One region of the Yersinia vastinensis genome, then DNA from elsewhere that is predicted to be linked to it. Evidence: predicted binding sites of a transcription regulator. Region 1 holds the regulator's gene; each other region holds the start of a gene.

Region 1 (4,367 bases):
ACGGTGGTTTTTAATCCGGTCGGGCAACTAAGCTATAAATTGGTGGCTGAAGAGGTTCAGAACTTTAGTACGCAAGAACTAACATGGTTCACCAGACCCGTCATGACCATGTTTGACGAGAATGCTGTCGCCACTTGGACAGTACGGGCAGACCGCGCCAAGCTGACCAATGATAAGATGCTTTATTTGTATGGTCATGTTGAGGTTGATAGCCTGACCCCAGATGCCCAGTTACAAAAAATTAAAACTGATAACGCCCAGGTTAATTTGATCACTCAGGATGTATCCTCAGACGATGAAGTTACCCTCTTTGGTGTTGGATTTACATCTAACGGCATGAAAATGCGTGGGAACTTGCGGGATAAAACCGCCGAGCTGATTGAAAAGGTTAAAACCTCTTATGAAATCCAAAAATAAAATTCGCCATTTTTTGCTTGCCAGTTCGCTTTTGGCCGCAAGTTTGCCTGCATTGGCTTTGACCGGCGATTCGGACCAACCTGTTCTGGTCGATTCGGTCAAACAAGCGTTAGATATGGCCGCGAATACCGTCACATTTACTGATAATGTGGTTATCAAGCAAGGCACCATTGAGATTAAAGCTGATAAAGTTGTGGTGACTCGCCCCGGAGGGGATCAAAACAAAATGGTCATCGAAGGTTTCGGTAACCCCGTCACCTTCTATCAGATGCAAGATAGCGGTAAACCTGTCAAAGGCCACGGCCAGAAGCTGCGTTACGAAGTCGCTAACGATCTGGTCATCTTGACCGGTGATGCTTATCTGGAGCAGCTTGATAGCAATATTAAAGGTGATCGCATCACTTATCTGGTGAAAAAACAGCAGATGGAAGCCTTCAGTAATAAAGGCAACCGCGTCACAACCGTGCTATTACCGTCCCAATTACAAGACAAAGGGCCAGCAGCATCAGGCCAAAAAAAGAGTAAGTAATCATTTATGGCAACATTAATCGCAGAAAAACTGGCTAAGGCGTACAAAGGCCGTAAAGTGGTCGAAGACGTTAGCCTGAAAGTGAAGTCCGGTGAAATTGTCGGCCTGCTTGGGCCGAATGGTGCGGGTAAAACCACCACTTTTTATATGGTCGTCGGCATTGTCCAACGTGACGCCGGGCGTATTGTGATTGATGAGGAAGATATCAGCCTCTTGCCACTGCATGAACGCGCCCTGCGCGGGATTGGTTACTTGCCGCAAGAAGCCTCTATCTTCCGCCGTCTGAGTGTGTTTAACAATCTGATGGCGGTACTGGAAATCCGTAAAGACCTTTCGTCTGAGCAACGCCAAGAGCGCGCAGAAGAGTTAATGGAAGAGTTCCATATTACTCATTTACGTGACAGTCTAGGCCAGTCGCTTTCCGGTGGTGAACGTCGCCGTGTAGAAATCGCCCGTGCGCTGGCGGCAAATCCTAAATTTATCTTGTTGGATGAGCCTTTTGCCGGGGTTGATCCGATCTCTGTTATTGATATTAAAAAAATTATTGAGCATCTGCGTGACAGCGGGCTCGGCGTCCTGATTACCGATCATAACGTGCGTGAAACACTAGACGTTTGTGAACGGGCTTATATTGTAAGCCAAGGGCATCTAATTGCTCACGGCACACCACAGGAAATTTTGGCTGACGAACAAGTTAAACGTGTTTATTTGGGTGAAGAGTTCCGGCTCTAATTTTCACTCGAAAGACGTTTCGTCATCCATTAAGGAAAATTGATACCGTATTATGAAGCAAGGTTTGCAACTCAAGTTCAGCCAACAACTGGCAATGACTCCGCAGCTACAGCAGGCAATTCGCTTGCTGCAGCTCTCTACACTTGAACTCCAACAGGAGATTCAGTTAGCGCTGGAGAGCAACCCCCTGCTTGAGCAGACTGATCTTCATGAAGAAATAGATGCTAAAGAAACGTTAGACAGTGAATCGCTTGATACTCGCGAGGCGCTAGAACAAAAAGATATGCCGGAAGAGTTGCCGTTGGATGCCACCTGGGATGAGATTTACACCGCAGGTACGCCATCAGGTATGGGCAATGATTACAGTGATGACGAACTGCCGGTCTATCAGGGGGAAACCACCCAAACGCTGCAAGATTATCTGATGTGGCAAGTGGATTTAACCCCTTTCTCCGAAACAGATGCCGCGATAGCAACCTCTATTGTTGATGCGGTGGATGACACCGGCTATCTCACTGTTCCACTGGAAGATATTCTGGAAAGCATGGGGGATGAGAACGTTGCGCTGGATGAAGTCGAAGCCGTGCTTAAACGGATACAACACTTTGATCCTATTGGTGTTGCTGCTCGTAACCTACGTGAATGTTTGCTGGTTCAGTTATCACAATATACCAAAGACACGCCTTATCTTGCCGAAGCACGCTTAATTATCAGTGAATATCTGGACTTGCTGGGTAACCATGATTTCCGCACGATGATCCGCTTAAGTCGGCTAAAAGAAGATACACTTAAAGAAGCAATCGCCCTGATTCAGTCACTGGACCCGCGCCCTGGTCAATCTATCAATACCGGGGAATCCGAGTATGTCATTCCGGATGTTCTGGTACGTAAAGACAAAGGACACTGGACGGTCGAGCTGAATGCCGATAGCATTCCACGCCTGAAAATTAATCAGCAATATGCAGCAATGGGCAGCAACACCCGTAATGATAGCGATGGGCAGTTTATCCGTAGCAATCTGCAAGAGGCGAAATGGCTGATAAAAAGCCTTGAAAGCCGTAATGAAACGCTGCTGAAAGTAGCGCGTTGCATTGTCGAGCAGCAAGTCGCATTTTTTGAGAATGGGCCTGAATTTATGAAACCTATGGTACTGGCAGACATTGCTCAGGCCGTGGATATGCATGAATCGACAATTTCCCGCGTGACCACGCAGAAGTTCCTGCACAGTCCTCGGGGTATTTTCGAGCTGAAATATTTCTTCTCCAGTCACGTCAACACAGAAAGCGGAGGTGAAGCTTCCTCTACTGCCATTCGTGCACTGGTGAAAAAATTGGTTGCGGCAGAAAACCCTGCCAAACCACTTAGTGACAGCAAGCTGACCACACTATTATGTGAACAAGGCATTATGGTGGCACGGCGAACTGTCGCAAAGTACCGAGAGTCGTTATCCATCCCGCCGTCGAATCAGCGTAAACAGTTGGTTTGACCTGAACTGAGAAGGAAGACACTATGCAGCTCAATATTACCGGACATCATGTCGAAATAACCGAAGCATTACGCGAGTTTGTTACCACTAAATTTGCCAAACTTGAGCAATATTTTGATCGAATTAACCAAGTGTATGTGGTTTTAAGTGTCGAAAAAGTAAAACAAATTGCAGAAGCCACGGTACATGTGAATGGAGGCGAGTTGCACGCCAGTTCAGAGCAGGAGGATATGTACGCTGCCATTGATATTTTGGTTGATAAACTGGCCCGCCAGTTGAACAAACATAAAGATAAATTGAAACAACATTAAGAATCCTTGTAGCTGAAATTCACCAATAAAGGTTCTACACTCGCTACATAGCCTGAGCCAGCGGTGGAGAGAAATTCCCCGCTGGCATCAGGTCTAAAACAGCGCTTAAGTGAAAGATGAGATGATCAACGATCCAGCATTGCAATTAAGCTCGGTATTAAATATCGAGTGCACCAAAAGCTCCGTACATTGCTCAAGTAAAAAACGGGCTTTGGAAATTATCAGCGAGTTAGCTGCCAAACAGCTTAACCTGCCCTCACAGATCGTTTTCGATGCTGTATTAACCCGCGAACGTATGGGCAGCACTGGCATTGGCAGTGGTATCGCGATACCTCATGGCAAGTTGGAAGAAGATACATTACGTGCTGTGGGCGTATTTATCCGTCTGGAGCAACCTATTGCTTTCGATGCGATTGATAACCAACCGGTTGACCTATTATTTGCCTTGTTGGTTCCAGCAGATCAATGTAAAACTCACTTACACACTTTATCTTTAGTGGCCAAGAGATTAGCTGATAAAACAGTGTGTCGCCGTCTACGAGCAGCACAAAGTGATGAAGAGCTTTATCAAATAATGACTGAATTACCGCCAGAGACAGCGTAATCGCGTGAAACACCCTGCACTTCAAGTATGCAGGATATTGCCCAAAGTCATTGGAGTCGCGGGTAGGCAGCAAGCAAATGAGTCCCGATGAGCTTACTCAAGTCAGTGATTCGGGTGAAAGAGCACAGCTAACACCCTGCACTTCAAGTACGCAGGGCACATAAGATAGGGGAGTCACTCACATGGTGCTGATGATTGTCAGCGGCCGTTCCGGTTCAGGGAAGTCTGTTGCTTTGCGCGCATTGGAAGATATGGGCTTTTATTGCGTTGATAACTTGCCTGTGGTTT
Region 2 (4,367 bases), 1.7 Mb from region 1:
GAACTGCTCGATCTACTCGATTTGGAAAAAATTGAAGAAAGGCTCTTCCGTGGCCAAAGTGAAGACCTTGGCTTACGTCAGGTGTTTGGTGGTCAGGTGGTGGGTCAGGCGATTTATGCTGCAAAGCAGACCGTCCCTAGTGATCGGCTCGTCCACTCATTTCACAGCTATTTTTTACGTCCGGGTGATAGCAGCAAGCCAATTATTTATGACGTGGAAACATTGCGTGATGGCAACAGTTTTAGTGCCCGCCGGGTCAGCGCGATCCAGAATGGTAAACCTATCTTCTATATGACAGCATCTTTCCAAGGTCAGGAAGAAGGTCTTGAGCACCAAAATACCATGCCAGATGTTCCTCCGCCGGAGGGATTAATGTCTGAAACGGATATCGCTCGTCAATTTGCCCATCTAATCCCCGAAAAAGTACGAGAAAAGTTCATTGGTCCTCAGCCGATAGAAATGCGGCCTGTGAAATTCCACAATCCCCTGCAAGGCTCAGTTGATGAACCCCATCGCTATGTCTGGTTCCGCGCCAATGGAAAAATGCCAGATGACTTACGAATTCATCAGTATTTGCTGGGTTATGCCTCTGATTTCAATTTTCTACTGACCGCTTTACAACCGCACGGTATTGGTTTCCTAGAACCGGGTGTGCAAATTGCCACGATAGACCATTCAATGTGGTTCCACCGGCCATTCCGTATGGATGAGTGGCTGTTGTATGCCGTGGAGAGTACCTCAACTTCAGGCGCTCGCGGTTTTGTTCGTGGGCAAATCTATACTCGCGAAGGCGTGTTGGTCGCCTCAACGGTTCAGGAAGGGGTTATTCGTTTACACCGTTAGTTCCTTGAAAAGTTCAGGGGCGATGTTTCCATCGCCCCTGTTACCATCATCATTAATTATTATTTTCTAACTTGCCAGCCATTACTGGTTGTATGCATTTTCGCCGTGGCTGTTAACATCCAGACCTTCGCGTTCTTGCTCTTCCGGTACTCGCAATCCGACCACCAAGTCAGCAATTTTGTAAGCAACGAAAGCAACAACACCCGACCAGACTAAACAGACCCCGACGCTGAACAACTGAACACCAACTTGATGCCCCATTGTGACGCCGGCGGCATAGCCTGTACCGCCGAGTGAAGCAGAGGTGAAGACACCGGTCAGAATACAACCGACAATCCCACACACACCGTGGACGCCAAACACGTCACAGGTGTCATCCACCCGCAGCCATTTTTTCAGCAGTACCACACCCCACAGACCTGCAACCCCGCCAATCAAGCCGATAATCAATGCGCCCCCCACTCCGACAGTCCCTGCCGCAGGAGTAATCGCTACCAGACCCGCGATACAACCAGAGCATGCACCTAACAGTGACGGTTTGCCACGCAAAATCCACTCAGCAAAGACCCAAGAGAGGATGGCACCCGCGGTTGCCACGACAGTATTTAAGAAGGCAAGTGCCGCAATCTCGTTAGCCGCGCTAGCGGAGCCAGCATTGAAACCAAACCAGCCGATATACAGGATAGCGGTCCCAGTGAAGACCATCGGTAAGTTGTGCGGTTTGAAGGCCTCTTTACCAAAACCGGCACGTTTACCCAACAAGTAAGCGCCAACCAGACCTGCAATCGCGGCATTAATATGCACCACGGTCCCACCCGCAAAGTCCAGTGCGCCGTCCATTGCCAGGAAACCGCCGCCCCATACCATGTGCGCCATTGGCAGGTATGAGAAGGTGAACCACAGCACCGCAAAGATTAATACGGCGGAGAAGCGAATACGTTCAGCGAATGAACCCACAACCAATGCCACCGTGATACAGGCAAATGAAGCCTGGAAAACCACATGGATATATTGATAGAACGTGCCGCTCAAGCTTGTCAGCTCAATCCCTTTAAGCATCGCCATATCGAAACTGCCAAAGAATGCATTACCGGTACTGAACGCCAAGCTGTAACCATACAGCACCCACAGCACACAAATCAGCGCAAAACTGACCATGACCTGAGTCATCATGGATAACACGTTCTTAGAACGCAGCAGGCCACCATAGAACAGGGCAATACCGGGCACAGTCATAAACAGCACTAAAGCGGTACAAATCATCATAAAAGCGTTATCGGCTTTGTCAGCTACAGCCGGTGCTGCGGCCATTGCCAAAGAGGGCAGCATCGCTACCGAACTCAGGCCCAACACGGATAAAAGTTTTTTCATCATCAACCCATCCCTATTCACTAAATTTGAGCCTGCAAATTACAGTGCTGCTTCGTCTGTTTCGCCGGTACGAATGCGAATAACACGTTGCAATTCAGCAACGAAAATTTTGCCATCACCAATTTTGCCGGTGTAGGCCGCCTTACTGATCACATCAATAACTTCATCCAATTGATCATCCGCAATAGCGATATCAATTTTCACTTTGGGTAAGAAATTAACGCTGTATTCAGCCCCTCGATAAAGTTCGGCGTGCCCTTTCTGGCGACCAAATCCTTTTACTTCGGTGACGGTCAGCCCCTGAATACCCACAGAGGACAAGGCTTCACGCACATCCTCCAGCTTAAATGGTTTGATCACCACGGTAACCAGCTTCATATTTGCCCCTTCTCGAATTAAGTCGAATTCATGTCTGCCACGAAACAGATAAAGCAAAGGCTATGCCATAAATATCAGTCACGAGAATTTAATGCAGAAAGGGCGAACACAGGGAGGTTGAGATAGTCAGCTTAGTGACAGCCTGAAGGAATCAAGCAGATTGACTAGTTTTTGTGCACCATAATAGTGCGATGCGCGTCACGGAAGTGCACTCCGCCTTTAGCTCAGGATTACGCTGCCAGATTATGGTGCGGAATTCATAGTAGATGGGCGTTTACGGGGCTATGGGCTGAAGAAATTAGGAGATATTGACTGAAAAAATCTGCGGAGCCAGCAACTCCGCAGACTCTTGCTTAACTTGCTGCGGTTTCCACCTGATCAATGGCGGCTAAATCTTCACTGACTAATTGCAACTGATACATTTGATAATAGCGCCCGTGAGCCGCTAATAGCGCTTGATGTGTCCCTTGCTCAACAGCAACACCGCGGTGCAATACCAAAATAGTATCTGCATCAACAATGGTTGAGAGGCGGTGTGCGATCACTACCAGTGTGGTATTTTTCCGAATAAGTTGTAATGCCCGCTGAATCGCCTGCTCTGTGCCAGAATCAATATTCGCTGTTGCTTCATCCAAAATCAGAATTTGTGGTGCCTGCACCAACACCCGAGCCATCGCGAGTAATTGTTTTTGCCCAACAGACAAAGTGTTGCCCTGCTCACCAAGCAGACTGTGCAACCCATCAGGCAAGGCACGGACCAAGGCAGCCAATTGCACCGTTTCCAGAGCATCCCACACTTGCTGTTCACTGATATCACGACCTAAGGCCACATTGGCATAAAACGAGTCTGCCAAAACCACGGGGTCTTGCTGCACCATAGCTACACCTTGGCGCAAGGTTTGATGTGATAATGTCGATAGAGGCCGGCCATCAAGCAAAATCTCACCTTTCTGCACGGGATAGTAGCCCATCAACAAGTTAGCCAAGGTGCTTTTACCACTGCCCGTATGCCCGACTAAAGCAACAAAACCACGAGAAGGCACATCAAGGGAGATATTTTGCAGCACCATTTTATCGCTACGGTAAGCAAAACTAACGTTATTCACTTGAATACGACCACTGGTCAGTGGATTGTCATCCGTACCATAACCTTGCTGGGTGCGATCCATCAGCTCGAAAATACGCTCCCCTGCCACCACAGCCTGCTGCATGATGGATTGTTGAGATGTCAGCTCAATCAATGGTTCGTTCAAGCGCCCCAGATAGTTAATGAACGCATACAGCACCCCAACCCCCACGGAACCTTCTGGGCTGAAGCCGAACAGGAGTAACAAGCCGCAGAGCACCATGGCGGAGAATAAGCTCAGTAGCGGGCGCAAGAGAAAACCTTCTAAACGCAGCGTCTGCATACGCGCAACATAATGCGCGCGACTGACAGACTCCATACGCTCCCCAAAACGGGCTTGCTGGCGGAACTGTTGAATAACACCCATGCCGTTAATAACTTCATTAAAGCCGTCATTAATATCCGCTAAATAAGCCCGAACCCGGCGCACAACAGGCGTGCTATAGCGCTGATAAATCGCCATAACCACCAGCACCGCAGGGAAAATACAAATCGAAATCAACGCCATGCGCCAATCCAAGCTGAACATAGCTACCAGCATCGCACCGATTAATGCTGCACTTTTCAGCACCGTTGACACCACCATCACATACAAATCTTTTATCACTTCGGTGTCATTCGTTACGCGAGATATTAATTGCCCTACCGG
Region 3 (4,367 bases), 560 kb from region 1:
ATAGCCAGAGAGTCATCCAATAGCAGAATGCTATTAATGAGAGAATTAAGGATCTGCCCAGCATCGGGCAGCGTGCCTGTTGCCATCATGCAGACTCCTGCACACTCTTAGTGCATTTATACCCATCGGTGGGTACATCCTATTGATTCAGTCGCAACTGAGCCAGAGGAATGTGACGAAAATGAAAGGTGGAGAAAAAAGCCCATCGTGAGATGGGCTAAAAGTTTCCACGGCAACAAAAAAAACGACTAACTAAAACTAAACGCTGTAATACAGTTCAAACTCAACTGGGTGCGGAGTCATACGTATGCGGTCCATCTCTTCTTTACGCAGTTCGATGTAAGCATCAATTGCGTCGTCAGTGAACACGCCACCACGGGTCAAGAACTCGCGGTCTTCACTCAGTGCAGCCAGAGCTTCGTCCAGAGAACCTGCAACTTTTGGAATTTCAGCTTCTTCTTCCGGTGGCAGGTCATACAGGTTTTTGTCCATCGCATCACCAGGGTGAATTTTGTTGATGACGCCATCAAGGCCAGCCATCAGCAGTGCTGCGAAGCACAGGTACGGGTTAGCCGCTGGATCCGGGAAGCGCGCTTCAATACGGCGGGCTTTCGGGCTAGCAACCACAGGGATACGGATTGAAGCTGAACGGTTACGTGCTGAGTAAGCCAACATGACCGGTGCTTCGTAGCCTGGGACCAAACGCTTGTAGGAGTTAGTCGTTGGGTTAGCCAAGGCGTTAATGGCTTTTGCATGTTTGATGATGCCGCCGATGTAGAACAGCGCCATTTCAGACAGGCCAGCATATTTGTCACCAGCGAACAGGTTGGTGCCATTTTTGGACAAGGACATATGGCAGTGCATGCCTGAGCCGTTGTCACCAAACATTGGTTTTGGCATAAAGGTCGCCGTTTTACCAAATGCATGGGCTACGTTGTGCACGACATATTTGTAAATCTGAATTTCGTCCGCTTTCTTGGTCATGGTATTGAAGCGGGTTGCTACTTCGTTCTGGCCAGCAGTAGCAACTTCATGGTGATGAGCTTCAACAACCAGACCCATTTCTTCCATGGTTAAACACATGGTAGAACGCAAATCCTGTGAAGAATCGACCGGAGGAACCGGGAAGTAGCCGCCTTTTACTGCTGGACGGTGGCCTTTGTTGCCGCCTTCGTATTTGGTGCTGGAGTTCCATGCACCTTCGATATCATCGATAGCGACGTGGGAACCGCGGATGCTGCTACCAAAACGAACGTCATCGAACAGGAAGAATTCTGGTTCTGGCCCGAACAGCACGGTATCGGCGATACCAGAAGATTTCAGGAAGTCTTCTGCACGTTTGGAGATAGAACGTGGGTCGCGGTCATAACCTTGCATGGTGCCTGGCTCAAGGATGTCACAACGGATAATCAGTGTGGAATCTTCGAAGAACGGATCCATAACAGCGGTGCTGGCGTCTGGCATCAGTACCATGTCGGATTCATTAATGCCTTTCCAGCCACCAATCGAGGAGCCATCAAACATTTTGCCTTCTTCGAAGAAGTCAGCGTTGACCTGATGAGCAGGGATAGTGATGTGCTGTTCTTTCCCTTTAGTATCGGTGAAGCGCAAATCAACAAATTTCACTTCGTGCTCATTCAGCATCGTCAAAACATGTTCAGCGGACATACTTATATCTCCCGGATTTGTCATAGTCGTCGTCGTGGAACGATTACCGTGTATTGCTAAGGTTTATGGTGTTCTGGCATTTTTGCCGGTAAAAACTTTTTGTTTCAATAGCCTGTAACTTCAAAAAAACCTTTTACCTGCAAGGATGCATCACTCAAAACAGTAAACTTGTGACTTTTTATTTCGTACGGTTATTCGTACTGGCGATTCATGCTAAAATACATTGCGAAATCTATGCCAACTTTCCAAATCCCCCGTTTATGCCATATCATAGGGGTCTGCTGATATTCAGTATGCACCAGGATAGTTATATTGCACTATTTTGGTGCTTCATTTGCGCCGTTGGGCACCGTATTGGTGCAAAGAGGGGCCGAGAGGCTATTTTTGCACCGTGAAAGGGATCACAAACTAACCGCCGTTAGGTTGTTTATAAGAGAAGTTTGTGATCTTGTTTAGTCCCTCGCTTAATACGTGTACAATAGCGCGCTATTTCTAAATGCCTGAGGCAAAAAAGCTGTGATCGAGAATCTGCGTAACATCGCCATTATTGCGCACGTTGACCATGGGAAAACTACCCTGGTTGATAAGTTGCTACAACAATCTGGTACTTTCGGTGAACGTACTGAAGCAACTGAACGTGTAATGGACTCCAACGATTTGGAGAAAGAGCGTGGGATAACCATCCTCGCAAAAAACACCGCCATTAATTGGAAAGACTACCGCATCAACATCGTGGATACCCCAGGACACGCCGATTTCGGTGGTGAGGTTGAGCGCGTAATGTCTATGGTTGACTCTGTGCTGCTGGTCGTCGACGCAATGGATGGCCCAATGCCGCAGACCCGTTTCGTGACCAAGAAAGCCTTTGCTAACGGTCTGAAACCTATCGTGGTAATCAACAAAGTTGACCGTCCGGGCGCACGTCCTGACTGGGTTGTCGATCAGGTATTCGACCTGTTCGTAAACTTAGATGCAACTGATGAACAACTGGACTTCCCTATCATTTATGCATCTGCATTAATGGGTATTGCGGGCGAAGACCACAACAATATGGCGGAAGACATGACTCCGCTGTATCAAGCTATCGTTGACCATGTGTCTGCGCCACAAGTTGAGCTTGAAGCACCGTTCCAGATGCAAATTTCTCAGCTGGATTACAACAACTATGTTGGTGTTATCGGCATCGGTCGTATCAAACGCGGTAAAGTTAAGCCAAACCAGCAAGTGACTATCATTGATAGCGAAGGCAAAACGCGTAACGGTAAAGTCGGTAAGGTTCTGACCCACATGGGCCTGGAGCGTATCGAAGCTGCTGTCGCTGAAGCGGGCGATATCGTTGCTATCACCGGTCTGGGCGAGTTGAACATCTCTGACACTGTCTGTGACGTTAATGCTGTTGAAGCATTGCCAGCACTGTCTGTTGATGAACCAACCGTGACCATGTATTTCTGCGTTAACACCTCTCCGTTCTGTGGTAAAGAAGGTAAGTATGTGACTTCACGTCAGATTCTTGACCGTCTGAACAAAGAGCTGATTCATAACGTAGCACTGCGTGTTGAAGAAACTGAAGATGCTGACGCATTCCGCGTATCAGGCCGTGGTGAACTTCACCTGTCGGTTCTGATCGAAAACATGCGCCGTGAAGGTTTCGAGCTGGCTGTATCTCGTCCTAAAGTTATCAACCGTATTATCGACGGTCGTAATCAAGAACCATTTGAAAGCGTAACTCTGGATATCGAAGAGCAGCACCAGGGCGCAGTTATGCAAGCCATGGGTGAGCGTAAAGGTGACGTGAAGGACATGGTTCCAGACGGCAAAGGTCGTATTCGTCTGGATTATATGATCCCAAGCCGTGGCCTGATTGGCTTCCGTACTGAGTTCATGACCATGACTTCTGGTACTGGTCTGTTGTACTCCACATTCAGTCACTATGATGATGTGCGTCCAGGCGATATCGGCCAACGTCAGAACGGCGTACTGATCTCTAACGGTCAGGGTAAAGCGGTTGCGTTCGCATTGTACAAACTGCAAGACCGCGGCAAGTTGTTCATCGGTCATGGTACAGAAGTGTATGAAGGCCAGATTATCGGTATTCACTCACGTTCTAACGACCTGACTGTAAACTGTTTGACGGGTAAGCAGCTGACCAACATGCGTGCATCGGGTACTGACGAAGCAACCACTCTGGTTCCTTTCCTGAAGAAAACTCTGGAACAGGCGCTGGAATTCATCGATGACGATGAATTGGTAGAAGTTACCCCACAATCGATCCGTATCCGTAAGCGTCATCTAACGGAAAACGATCGTAAGCGTGCCGGTCGTGGTCCTAAAGAAGGTTAATTCTTCTTTGTTCCGCTGATACTTAGGGCGCTCAAGGCGCCCTGAGTTCTCTATCCCCTTCGTTCTTGAAGTTGCTGCTGTGCTAGCGGCGTTCAGTCACCCGAATCACTTACTTGAGTCAGCGTATCGGGGCACCATCACTTGCTACCTTGCTGCAACTCCAATGTCTTTGGGGATACTTTCTGTTTCGTCATCCCGGCAAAAATATTATTTTTTCTGCTAACCCCCTCCTTTTTCTTTCTCTCTCTGTTCAGTTTTCTTTTTTCCCGTTACAGTGAAACTCACCATCTAATTGGGAGAGCGCCATGCTGTATATCTTTGATCTAGGGAATGTGATTGTTGATATCGACTTCAAACGC

What was found. Region 1 encodes sigma-54, which starts transcription at its own class of promoters, with help from an activator protein. Its sites were predicted from a motif close to GTTGGCACANNTTTCGCTNT; they were not measured.
Region 2: the regulator sigma-54 is predicted to act here: its motif matches at 2,643-2,662, upstream of glnK (P-II family nitrogen regulator).
Region 3: the regulator sigma-54 is predicted to act here: its motif matches at 1,891-1,910, upstream of glnA (glutamate--ammonia ligase).

The regions. Positions count from the first base shown of each region.
Region 1 is NZ_CP173260.1:470,080-474,446, reverse strand. It holds gene lptC (LPS export ABC transporter periplasmic protein LptC) at 1-417, shown strand, start outside; gene lptA (lipopolysaccharide ABC transporter substrate-binding protein LptA) at 401-946, shown strand; gene lptB (LPS export ABC transporter ATP-binding protein) at 953-1,678, shown strand; gene rpoN (RNA polymerase factor sigma-54) at 1,731-3,164, shown strand; gene hpf (ribosome hibernation promoting factor) at 3,188-3,475, shown strand; gene ptsN (PTS IIA-like nitrogen regulatory protein PtsN) at 3,597-4,079, shown strand; gene rapZ (RNase adapter RapZ) at 4,262-4,367, shown strand, end outside.
Region 2 is NZ_CP173260.1:3,487,806-3,492,172, forward strand. It holds gene tesB (acyl-CoA thioesterase II) at 1-843, shown strand, start outside; gene amtB (ammonium transporter AmtB) at 925-2,214, opposite strand; gene glnK (P-II family nitrogen regulator) at 2,254-2,592, opposite strand; gene ACIOG0_RS16295 (SmdB family multidrug efflux ABC transporter permease/ATP-binding protein) at 2,946-4,367, opposite strand, start outside.
Region 3 is NZ_CP173260.1:4,667,835-4,672,201, reverse strand. It holds gene glnL (nitrogen regulation protein NR(II)) at 1-86, opposite strand, end outside; gene glnA (glutamate--ammonia ligase) at 259-1,668, opposite strand; gene typA (ribosome-dependent GTPase TypA) at 2,185-4,008, shown strand; gene yihX (glucose-1-phosphatase) at 4,314-4,367, shown strand, end outside.